3 regions of the Rothia sp. CCM 9419 genome follow, and region 1 is predicted to be linked to each of the others. Evidence: riboswitches for the same ligand, from Rfam matches in the RefSeq annotation. Region 1 holds a riboswitch; each other region holds the start of a gene.
What was found. Region 1 has a riboswitch for thiamine pyrophosphate ahead of ACN08W_RS07855 (ECF transporter S component). Riboswitches for the same ligand answer to the same signal wherever they lie in the genome.
Positions count from the first base shown of each region.

Region 2: linked by a shared signal. The riboswitch ahead of ACN08W_RS07295 (bifunctional hydroxymethylpyrimidine kinase/phosphomethylpyrimidine kinase) and the one ahead of ACN08W_RS07855 (ECF transporter S component) in region 1 are both predicted to bind thiamine pyrophosphate.
Region 3: linked by a shared signal. The riboswitch ahead of thiO (glycine oxidase ThiO) and the one ahead of ACN08W_RS07855 (ECF transporter S component) in region 1 are both predicted to bind thiamine pyrophosphate.

Region 1 is NZ_JBLXXY010000009.1:31,184-35,169, reverse strand. It holds gene ACN08W_RS07865 (MFS transporter) at 1-575, opposite strand, end outside; gene ACN08W_RS07860 (DUF4235 domain-containing protein) at 828-1,106, opposite strand; TPP riboswitch at 1,298-1,400, shown strand; gene ACN08W_RS07855 (ECF transporter S component) at 1,452-2,048, shown strand; gene ACN08W_RS07850 (ABC transporter ATP-binding protein) at 2,051-3,688, shown strand; gene ACN08W_RS07845 (energy-coupling factor transporter transmembrane component T family protein) at 3,688-3,986, shown strand, end outside.
Region 2 is NZ_JBLXXY010000008.1:25,334-29,319, reverse strand. It holds gene rplU (50S ribosomal protein L21) at 1-173, opposite strand, end outside; gene ACN08W_RS07295 (bifunctional hydroxymethylpyrimidine kinase/phosphomethylpyrimidine kinase) at 411-2,012, opposite strand; TPP riboswitch at 2,006-2,100, opposite strand; gene ACN08W_RS07290 (Rne/Rng family ribonuclease) at 2,269-3,986, opposite strand, start outside.
Region 3 is NZ_JBLXXY010000008.1:47,379-51,364, forward strand. It holds gene ACN08W_RS07395 (M3 family metallopeptidase) at 1-706, shown strand, start outside; gene ACN08W_RS07400 (HIT family protein) at 847-1,410, shown strand; gene thiE (thiamine phosphate synthase) at 1,417-2,121, opposite strand; TPP riboswitch at 2,166-2,303, shown strand; gene thiO (glycine oxidase ThiO) at 2,297-3,610, shown strand; gene thiS (sulfur carrier protein ThiS) at 3,588-3,830, shown strand; gene ACN08W_RS07420 (thiazole synthase) at 3,870-3,986, shown strand, end outside.

The DNA of each region.
Region 1 (3,986 bases):
TCGGGTGAGATACCTAAGAAACCGGTGTCTGAGCCAAGTCCCACGAACGCGAAGAGGACGATTCCTAAGGCGATGATTCCGCCGAAGTAGCCTGCAGACCATCCGATACCACTAATTTTTCCAACCGTTGAGGGCGTTGATAGTTCTGGAAGTAGCGCGTTGTAGTTGACGATGGCGAACTCGTTCATGACGTTTGCTGCGCAGATGAGCGTTACACCGTAGAGGAGCCATTGTGGTTCGGGGAAGGTGAAGAAGCAGAGTGCCATGAGCACGGCTGTGAGGAACGTGTTGACTGCTAACCATAGGGTGCGTTGACCTGATGCGTCTGCGCGTTGCCCTGTGACGGGGGCAAGTAATGCGATGAGCAGTCCTGCAATGGCGAGGCCTGTGGATAGCATTTCGGAGGCGTCTTTAGGGTCGCCGAATGCTTTGCTGGTGAGGTAGACGGTGAAGACGAATGTTGTCATGACCGCGTTGAAGGAAGCGCCACCGGCGTCCCATAATGCCCAGGCTGTGATGGTGCCGCGGGTCCCTAATGGTGCAGATTCGTTCTGCTCTTTGGCGTGTTTGCTCATAAGGATAAGAGTATCTATTGAGCATGGGTAATGGTGTGAAATACCCGCAGAAACAAAGATAAAGTGAAGAAATTTGTGTACTTTTTACCAGAACTATGTGCACTGTCTAAGGTTCACTTACAGTGGGCTTATCTTCAAAGGATTTGTTAGTGCTGATGAGCGGTAAGTTTATGGGGTTTAAAGAAGTGTAGACGGCAACAAGATGACTGTTGCCGTCTACACGAGGATGAGGTTTTCTAAGAGATGTTGTTCTTAGACTTCGTTTTGTCCGATGGGGTCATTTTTGCGTTTTGCTTTGACCTCATTAGTTTTACGGGTGATGCTGACTTTGATAACGGTGCCAACAAGACCGGTCAGAAGTGACCATAGAATGATGTCTCGCCAACGCTCATCATCGTCGGGGTTGCTTGCGGGTGGTTCATTTCCGGTTACTTTTTTCCATGTTGCAGAGAGCGCTTTGTTTGCCACGGTGATGCCGGCAAGAGAAGCTGCGGTTCCTACAAGATTAATGGGGTTCATGTTTTTCTCCATCGTTGATGAGTATCCTTAGCAATCCTATAACAGGAGAAGCCCAACAGCGTATTACTACTCACGAATAATTCTCTAAGAAAGTGTGGAAACTGCAGATATTGTCATAACTTCTCTGGAGGGTGGAATTGAACGTAGTGAACAAACTATACTGAACAAGGCTTTGACAATAAAGCCGTATAAACATATACGTATAGAAGCGACAGGGGAGCACCGTAGGGTGCTGAGAGTGCGAAAGCAGACCCTCGAACCTGATCCGGTTAGTACCGGCGTTTAGGAAGTCGAGTTCTCTCAAACGTTCACGTAGTGTAACGTTCCCCTTCCTGTATTCGGGAAGGAAAATTTACGATGGCTAAGAAATCTTCTTTAGCGTGGCGAGTTAACGATATCGTTATCGCCTCTGTCCTGTCCGTAGCATGCGGACTCATTTTCTGGTTCTGGTCTGTTGCGATTTACCCGCTGGCAAAAACGATTTTTGCAACGGTACCAGAATATATGCCTCTTATTGGCGGTGGCTGGCTGATTGCTGGTGTGCTGGGCGGAATTGTTATCCGTAAACCTGGTGCAGCACTATATTGTGAACTTCTTGGCGCCATCATTGAGGGTATCCTTGGCACACATTTTGGTATGTCCGTTATTATCTCAGGCTTAATCCAAGGTCTTGGTGCAGAACTTATTTTTGTGGTATTCCTTTACCGCCAGTGGAATATTATGGTCGCAGCTCTTGCCGGCGCAGTATCTGGCTTCGGTATGGGCGTCTCAGAAATTATCATCTACTACGCAAATGAGCTTTCTTTTGCGAAGATGCTGGTTTACACGGCATGCGGAACGATTTCTGGGGCATTGCTTGCTGGGGTTCTTTCGTGGTTCTTAATGAAAGCACTAGCACAAACGGGTGTCTTGTCGTCCTTGGCTTCTGGACGGTCGAAACGAGCACGCGCCTAACCGTGGATACAACATCTTCCATAACGCCACCGCCTGCTGACTCTCAGCCGGTGCGTGGCGTTCGTATTAGTGTACGTGAGTTTGGTTGGCATTACGCAGGACGAGAAAAACCTACTCTAGAATCTGTAAACCTGACCATTGAACCTGGACAAAAAGTGCTTCTTTTGGGTTCTTCTGGCGCAGGCAAATCAACCCTTCTGCACGCCATGGGCGGGCTATTACACGACGATGATGGCCAATCTCAACAGGGCACTATCACCATCGATGGTATACCTGCTGAAGATGCTCACGGCGCAGTAGGACTTATGCAACAGGACCCAGAGTCATCTATTGTGCTATCTCGTATAGGAGATGATGTTGCTTTCGGGCCCGAAAATTTAGGTGTGCCGCATGAACAAATATGGGAACGTGTTAAACGCGCTCTAGCAGATGTTGGCTTAGAGAAGTTTGACTTATCACATCCGACGAGTGCCCTATCTGGCGGACAAAAACAACGACTAGGGTTGGCTGGCATCCTTGCGATGCATCCCGGTGGTATTTTCTTAGATGAACCAACAGCAAATCTTGATCCTGCTGGTGTTGAAGATGTTCGTGATGCCGTAATACGCGCACAAAAACATACGGGAGCAACCCTTGTCGTTATTGAACATCGTGTTGGTGTGTGGGCTGAGCATATGGACAGAATTATTGTTCTTGGCGCAGGTGGACGTGTTACTCATGATGGTTCACCTACTGAGGTTCTTGCAGAAGCGAGGGAAGAGCTTATTTCTGCGGGGGTATGGGTTCCCGACTACACACCAGAGGTTCTTCCTTCAACGCAACAGGCTGGGGCAGAGCTAATTTGTGCTCGTAATGTGGCAGTAACTCGTCATTATCCTTCTGCACGAGAGCGACGTAAACGACGAAAGGCCCTTAAGAATTGTTCTGAACCGTATGTTTTTGATGCGCCTATTGTTTCTTCAGGGATTAATGCTTCTATCCGAGCTGGTGAACATACAAGTGTTCTTGGCTGTAATGGTGCCGGAAAATCTACTTTTGCTCTGACCTTAGCTGGGTTACTCTACCCTGTTTCTGGGGAGATTGTAGCAACGTCAGCATTTTTAGAAGAAGCTGCTCCTTCACCGTCACGGCAGTATAAGGAGCCTTCACCTGATATGACGCAGTGGCGTTCTCGTGATATTGCTTCGCGTATTGGTCTAGTCTTTCAAGAACCTGAGCAACAGTTTTTAACTGCTACGGTACGTGAAGAACTTGAATTTGGGCCACGACAACTTGCGCGGCTTCGTCAAGAACCTGTCGACGAACAAGCTCTTAAACACCGTATTGACGCGTTATCTGAACGTTTACGTTTGCGTCATCTTGAAGGAGCAAACCCGTTCACCCTTTCTGGGGGTGAGAAACGCCGTCTTTCTGTAGCAACCGCATTGGCAACAGCACCTCAGGTCCTCATTCTTGACGAACCTACTTTTGGGCAAGACGCTCATACATGGAAGGAATTGGTGCTTTTGATTCAAGAACTCTTGGAACAGGGCACAGCAGTCGTTTCAGTAACTCACGATGATGATTTTGTGCGTGCTTTAGGAGGAATACAGCTAAGGCTTATCGCGGAATCAGACTATCACGGGGAAGAAGAACGTTGATGAGTTTTGATATTTTTGCGTCTACCGCAGAAAAAGAAGGGATTCTTGGAAGCGTTAATGCAGGGGTTAAAGTTGCGCTCACTTTACTTCTGACAATTATCCTTATTCTGCTCAAAGATTGGGTGAGCATCACCATCATCTTTTGTATCGAGTTAGTGGGTTTATGGGCCCTAGGGTTGGACCCTGTGCGTCTTTTGGGTCAGCTTTGGCCTGTATTGTTTGGTGTTCTACTATCGGGCTGGTCGACTGCTCTTTTGGTGGAGAAGACAGGGACGATGCTTTTTGACATGGGATTTTT
Region 2 (3,986 bases), on a different contig from region 1:
TTGGCGGAAGCCAGGGTCTTTGCATCTGCAGTGACCTTGTCCCCATCTACCAGCAGCAGTACAGGTAGCTCAATGGTGCTACCGGGCTCGCCAGCGACGCGGTCAAGGGTAACGAGGTCTCCTACGGAAACCTTTTCCTGGCGGCCGCCAGCGCGGACAATCGCGTATGCCACTTGGGAACTCACTTCTCTCGACGTCTTTATATTGAACAATTTTTCGAAAGAGCGCAGATCCTGGTACCAAAACATGTAGTGCAACAAGACTCTGAGAAGATTTCTCGTTGAATCTTGAGCTTTCTAAGGATTCGCGCTCATCGAGCTATATCTAGTAGTTTCCTACCAGTGGTAGCTATCTTAGGCTCGAACGTGTAAAACGAACTTAAGAAGCACCGAAAGACAAGACTACGACAACTACCCCCGCAAGGGCAAGTGACACGCCGAAATTGGTTCTTCAAAGAAACGAAGCTCTAGCCAACAAGCTCTCAAAAAGGCGTTTTTCATGGAAATCAGCTCGCCATCCGACACTATTCTAGCTATTTTATTGACGAAGTTCACAGCCTGATGGGCTGATGTTTGAAACTCTTCTGAAGAATACGCCTCAAGCCATTCACCATAGGGGTGCTCCCCCGCATACTCTTGATAGGCAGAGTATAGGTTTTTTCCAATCTCAGCGTATAACCAATAACACGGGAGAACAGCAGCGGCACCCACACCATAACTTTCCATGGTGCGCGCTAAAAGAAAATCAGTATAGGCCTCTGTCGTCGTACTGGGTATCCCCGTAACATACGCAGAATCCCTAAAACGACTCACCCACCGGCGATGCAACTCAGATTCAACCTCAACAGCTTCAACTGCACCGTGAGCAAAGAACATCCGTGACTCAGTGTCCGTTGCACGAATACTAACCTGCCCTAGAGCACGAGAATATTCTTTAAGATATAAACCATCTTGGTCTAAATAATAGATAAAAGCATCCTGAGGTAGAGAGCCGTCACCAAGACCTTCAACAAAAGGGCAGCTGTTAACCTGTTCTCTGATAGAGGTACTCAATTCCCAGGCGTATTCAGAGAAGCTCTCACGCAAACGCACCATGTCAAGGTCTTGAGCCTGTAGCAAATATTTATCGACATCGCTAACTCGTGCACTTTGTTCAGATATCACAGAATGAACATGATAAAAATGATCAATCGGCCCGTTCCCGCCACCAACCTCAAGTCTTTGACCGTTGTTAATAGCTCCCGTAATCCACCGTTTAACGCGTTCTAGAGAAGTCTGCCAGCACCCTGTACGCGCAAGCTCAGTCGCTAAAGCAGCAGAAAAAGAACACCCCGTACCATGTGTGGTACGAACCTGTGCACGTTCAGAAGAACCAACCCATACTGGTTCACTATGACCTGGCATCATCAGCGCATCAGAAGTTCTCTCCCCTGAACAATGTCCACCTTTAACAAGAACCGCGACTTTATAACAATCAGCTAGACGCTGCCCCTGCTCACATAAAACTGACCATTGTTCAGTAGATTCTTCACCTAGCAGAACAGCCATCTCATGAGCGTTAGGGGTGATGACATCAGCATAAGGAAATAATGAAGAAAGCTCTGCTACCGAGTCTTCTTCAGCTAAAGAATCTCCACTTGTAGCAACCATAACAGGGTCTAGAACCACAACGGGAGGACGATATTTTTGCAACCATGAACGCACAGCAGCAATGACGTCAGAAGTGCCTAACATGCCAATTTTGACAGCGTCAATATCGATATCAGAGCTGAGTGCCTCTAATTGTTGAGATAAGAACTGTGCCGGAGGAAAAAAAGCCTGTTGCACACCACGAGTGTTTTGAGCAGTCAAAGCAGTAATAGCGCTCAACCCGTACCCGCCATGCGCTGCAATAGATTTCAAGTCGGCTTGGATTCCCGCACCACCACCAGAATCAGACCCCGCGATGGTCAGCACTCTCGGATATTCGCGTGTTTGAATAGAAAGTTGATGCGGTGTTAAAGTGTCGCCCATAAAATCGACATCCCTTCGCTTGTACTAACAAGAGCAGGTTCTGCGGGTTTTTCTCAGCTCTTATGAAAGAGCACCCCGTGTCCTGATATTCATGCACCTATGGTAGAAGTGCTTAAACTAGCCTAGGAAAAATAGACTCTGACGGCTAGAGTTTTCAGCAAAGACAGCGATTATGACTCTTCTTTACAGCAAAACAAAAGATGGTGTGCTCTGTATAGAACACACCATCTTTTATCACACCGCGGAGACGATGAGATTATCGTCCTTCACGTTTAATCTGGTCGGCAGAAACCCCAACACCGAGCATGACCGTATGCTCCTCATGTTCTGAGGTTGTTGGTACTTCTGCAACAGAAGCAACAATACTTTTAGCAGCTTGTCCTTCTGAAAGTTCTTGACGCTGCACCTCAGAACCCACACCAGTGCTCACTGCTCGACGCGAACGACGTTTACGAGGTGCTGGTGTATGCTCAGGAGCCTGCTCGGGAGTGGTTACTTCCTGAACAGTTTTTTCTTCGATACTCTGCTGACGTCCAGGTTGTGCAACACCAGTTACGAGAGACTGCTGGGCTTCTTGTTCTTTAGAGATGTCAGAAACGCTCACCGCTACCGAAGAACCAGCAGACGAGACCGGTGCAGATGCCCGACGAGAACGACGACGCTTGACGGGAGTCTCCTCTTTCTGAGATGAGTCTTGCTCATCTTTACGTTGGACATCTCGACCAGCTTTTTGCGCTGCTCTCGCTCGAGCTTCTCCAGCTCGAATCGCCGCTAAACGTTCAGAGTTCTGAGTGAATCGAGAAGAAAGATTTTCATCATATTCTTGTTCAGCAGTATCCTCAGAAACAGAGCTCTGTCTTTCTTTAGAATCAAAGATTTGTTCTAAAGATTCTAAAGTAAACGAAGAATCTTCAGTTGACGATTCTTGTTCCTCTACCTGCTCATGAGCATGAGGAAGTTCAACAACTTCACCACCGATAGTAAGTACTAGCTCTGATGAGGAGTCTTCTGCCTGCTCAACGTTCTTCACGTCTACATCACGACGTGATGGTTTACGACGCTTTCGCTTACGAGAGCTCTTAGACTCTGTAACGTCCTCAGAAGCTTCATGCTCGTGTGTTGCAGCAGCGATAGACGCAACGGCAGCGCGACGAGACTCTTCACGATGATCGTGTTCGAGGTTGGACTCTTCTGCAGGGGCCTCAGCATGAGATTCACGAATACGTGCTGATTTCTGATGACGAGCACGGCGACGATCTTCACGATCAGTACGCTCATAACGGTGGATATAATCTGAAGCACCGCCAGAACGTCCTTCAAGAGGTTGGTCATGAACAAGTAGTCCACGTCCAGAGCAGTTCTCGCAGGCTTCGGAGAACACTTCAAGTAACCCAGTTCCCATGCGTTTACGTGTCATCTGAACCAGACCCAAAGATGTCACTTCAGCAACTTGGTGTTTGGTGCGGTCACGGCCAAGGCACTCTACCAGACGACGCAAAACCAATTCACGGTTTGATTCTAGAACCATGTCGATGAAGTCAATGACGATGATTCCACCGATATCACGCAAACGTAGCTGACGAACAATCTCTTCAGCTGCTTCAAGGTTATTTTTTGTAACGGTTTCTTCGAGGTTTCCGCCAGAGCCGATGAACTTTCCGGTGTTAACGTCAACAACCGTCATCGCTTCGGTCCGGTCAATGACCAAAGAACCGCCAGAAGGTAAGAAAACTTTACGATCGAGAGCTTTATGAAGTTGTTCTTCAATACGGTAGTGCTCAAAAACGTCTTCTTCGTTATCCCAGCGTTGTAGACGGTCCACAAGGTCTGGTGCCATGTAGGTTAAGTACGCTTCAATAGAGTCCCATGCGGAGTCTCCCTGTACAACCATGGCGCTGAAGTCTTCGTTAAAGACATCACGAACAGTCTTAATGGTGAGGTCTGGTTCTTGATACAGCATTTCAGGAGCCAGAG
Region 3 (3,986 bases), on a different contig from region 1:
TGCTGAAGGTGCACCGGCGCTACTGACCCTTGATAATGTACGGACACTTTTCCACGAATTTGGCCACGCACTACATTCCTTGTTAAGTACCGCTAAGTATCCTTCTGTTGCTGGTACGAACGTTCCCCGTGACTTTGTTGAATATCCCTCACAAGTTAATGAGATGTGGATGTTCCACCCAGCAGTAGTAGGGAACTACGCACGCCATATTGATACAGGAGAAACACTCCCACAAGAACATATTGATGCGCTACGCGCTAGCGAACAGTGGGGAGAAGGATTTGCCACCAGCGAATATCTAGGAGCCGCCCTCCTCGATATGGCATGGCACGCCCGTAGCGTTGAAGACGGGCTCATCGACAGTTGTGAAGATGCTAAAGCCTTTGAAGATGAAGTGCTCAAACGTTATGGCTTCGACCAATACCCAGTATCTCCGCGCTACCTTACCGGAATGTTCAAACACATCTTTGGTGGAGGATACGCCGCCGGATACTATGCTTACATCTACTCCGAGATGATGGACGCAGAAACTGTTGATTGGTTTGAAGAATCCGGGGGAGCAACCCGCCACAACGGTGAAACCTTCAAAAACGCTATCCTCACAACAGGAAATAGCCAAGACCCGGCAGAGTCTTTCCGACAGTTACGAGGACGAGACCCACGAATTGAACCACTATTACGTCGACGTGGACTACTTGAAGAATAGTTAGAACCTATTCTGCTAGGAGTATCGCACTCGCATAATCTGTGTGGATGCTACCGGAAAAGACTTTTCCGGTAGCATCCACAAGAATCTTTTAGCAACATTCACATAGAGCGTATGAGCCTACAGGTACACTAAAGACCATGGAGTACACCACCGATAGCTTTGAACTGCCACAAGTCCCAGATGCTTTCCAACGGCTTTGGACACCTCACCGTAAGGCATACGTCAGCGGAGGGCAAAAAGACTACCAAGAACAGACGTGCCCCTTTTGTAGTGCTCCCGAACGCTCTGACGAAGAATCTCTGATTGTTCATCGAGGTAAATACGCGTACGCCATCTTAAACCTCTACCCATATAACCCAGGGCACCTGCTGATTCTGCCATACCGGCATATCCCATATTACGATGACGCAACCGTCGAAGAACTAACCGAAATAGGGGTTCTCACCCAACAAGCGATGCGTGTGCTACGTCAAGTCAGCAAAACAGACGGATTCAATATTGGGATGAATCAAGGCAAAATTGGGGGAGCCGGAATAGCCGATCACCTACACCAGCATATCCTCCCACGATGGTCTGGCGACACCAATTTCTTACCGATTATCGCCCACACAAAAACCATGTCACAGACACTAGGACAGATACACACTCTCGTAAAACAAGGGTGGGAAGAATACCTTTCAACGACAACCAAAACTCTTTAGAGAAAGCTAAACAACTTCTAACGCACCCTTCAGTTGTTTTGCTGCGCTACGAACATCAGCAGCTTCGGTTAAAGCACGCACCACAACAATACGTGAGGCACCTGCCTGACAAACCTCTGACACCGTATCCACGTTAACGCCACCAATAGCAAACCACGGTTTCTGACCGGCAAACTGAGCAACCTGCTCAAGATACTCCACGCCTGTTGCTGCACGCCCCGGCTTCGTCGGCGTCGGCCACACCGGCCCACACGCAAAATAATCAATATTCTTATCGGTAGCAGCCTCCTGCCCCTGAGACACTCCATGTGTTGAAGCACCTACAAGAACATCGGCACCTAATAACCTGCGCGCCTGCACTGCAGAAAGATCGTCTTGACCTCGATGAAAAATATCAGCACCCATAAGAGCGGCAACATCAGCACGGTCATTGACCGCAAAAAGCTTATCGTGACGACGCGCCACCTTTTTGAGAACCTCTAAAGCTGCTAGCTCCTGTTGCACAGAAATCTTCTTATCACGCAGCTGAATAATATCAACACCGCCACTATAGGCTTCATCCAGAAAAGACTCTAAATCTCCACGAGATAAACGCGCATCCGTACACAAGTACAAGCGTGCTTTGTGAAGCTTTTCAAGGCGCTCGCGACGAAGCGTTGAAGAAGAATCCACGAAAGAAGTGGCGAAAGGCTGTTGTTCATAAACGGACATAGTTTTGAGGTCTCCTTGTATCAAAAAGATTGAGGCTTATACTTAGAGTGACCTACGGGAGCGTCAGATATATCGCGCCATATCACAATAGATATATCTTCACGACGCTGAGAGGGCTAAGAGAGCCGACCGTCTTACTTGATGCGGGTTATGCCGCCGGAAGGAAGTGTTCGTCATGGGTGCGACGTTGTTTAACCCGCACGATGAAGATTCAACTATTCATCAATATATACCCGAACTATCCAAAGAACCACCCTCAACAGTAGATATTGCAGTCATCGGTGCAGGAATTATCGGATTATCGACCGCGTACCGTCTCCAAAAAATAGGGTATAGCGTTGCTGTCTTAGACCCACATCCCGCTTCAGAAGCAACACGAGCAGCCGCCGGAATGCTTGCCCCAGCATCTGAAACACAATTTCGCCAAGAACCATTAGTTCAGCTGATGAAACGGGCAGCGCAACTATACCCATCCTTTGCACAACACATTCAAGAAGAATCCGGTATTCACGTTGGTAGACAAGAAACAAAAACCCTCGTATGCGCCTACGATCATGCTGATAAAAATGCTCTAGAAGACCTCCAACAATATCAGCAAGAGCTAGGTTTAGAAACCCAAAAAATATCCATCCGAAAAGCTCGTTCTCAAGAACCAAGCCTCTCCTCGCGTCTTGCAGGAGTCGTGGAAATAGCCGGCGACCACCAGATTAACCCGCGCTGGTACTGCCAAGGGCTCATACACCTCTTACACGAACAGCTCTACCCTGTGAGAGCCCAAAAAATTCTTCTCGACGCAGACCAAACACACGCCCGCGGCATCTACTGGGAATACCAAAACCCCACGACAGGGCAACAGCACACCGGAGAACTCCACGCAACATATATCATCGTCGCTAACGGCCTCGGAACCTTAGAACTTCAGGGCATACCAGCGCTCAAAGAACTCCCTTTACGCCCCGTCTACGGTGATGTGCTTCGTCTCCGCGTACCTGAAAACCAGCGGCCCTTCATCACCTCAACAATTCGCGGTATCGTCCGCTCCCAACCTGTTTACATCGTTCCCCGTGAAGACAACACCGTCGTCATCGGTGCAACATCACGTGAAGACCATATGCCCGGTATCAACGCTGGCGGAATATACCAACTACTACGTGATGCAAGAGAGCTTATCCCCGCCATCACAGAACTCGAACTCTACGAAATAATCTCACGAGCACGCCCCGGAACACCCGACGACCTGCCCCTCATCGGCACAATCGAACACCACGGTAAACCACTCAAAAACCTCATCCTCTCAAACGGCTACTTCCGTCACGGAATACTGCTTTCACCACGAGCAGCAGAACTCGTAGAACACCTCATCACTGAAACCCTCACCGAAGACGACAGAAAAGACCTCTACGCTTGCCGTCCACAACGCTTCACGCCAACCCAACAAAACCCTAAACCAACGGAGGAAAACCCCAATGAACATCACCCTCACAATTAACGGTGCAGAACACACCTATACGACACCACAAACCATCAAAAAACTCGTCGAAGACACCATCAACACCGCCCTCAACGACCAAGGAAACGCCCAAGACGGAACACCCCTTGGCATCGCCGTAGCACTCAACGACACCGTACTACCACGCAACCAATGGGCACACACCACCGCAAACCACTATGACAGGCTAGAAATCATCACCGCCGTACAAGGCGGATAACACCACCAGCACAAACAACAAACTCGAGATAAAAAGAACATGACACCAACAAACATTCCACCACTGAACATCGACGGAGTAGACCTCAACTCACGACTTATCATGGGCACCGGAGGAATCACCTCACTACAACACCTCGAAGAAGCACTCCTTAGC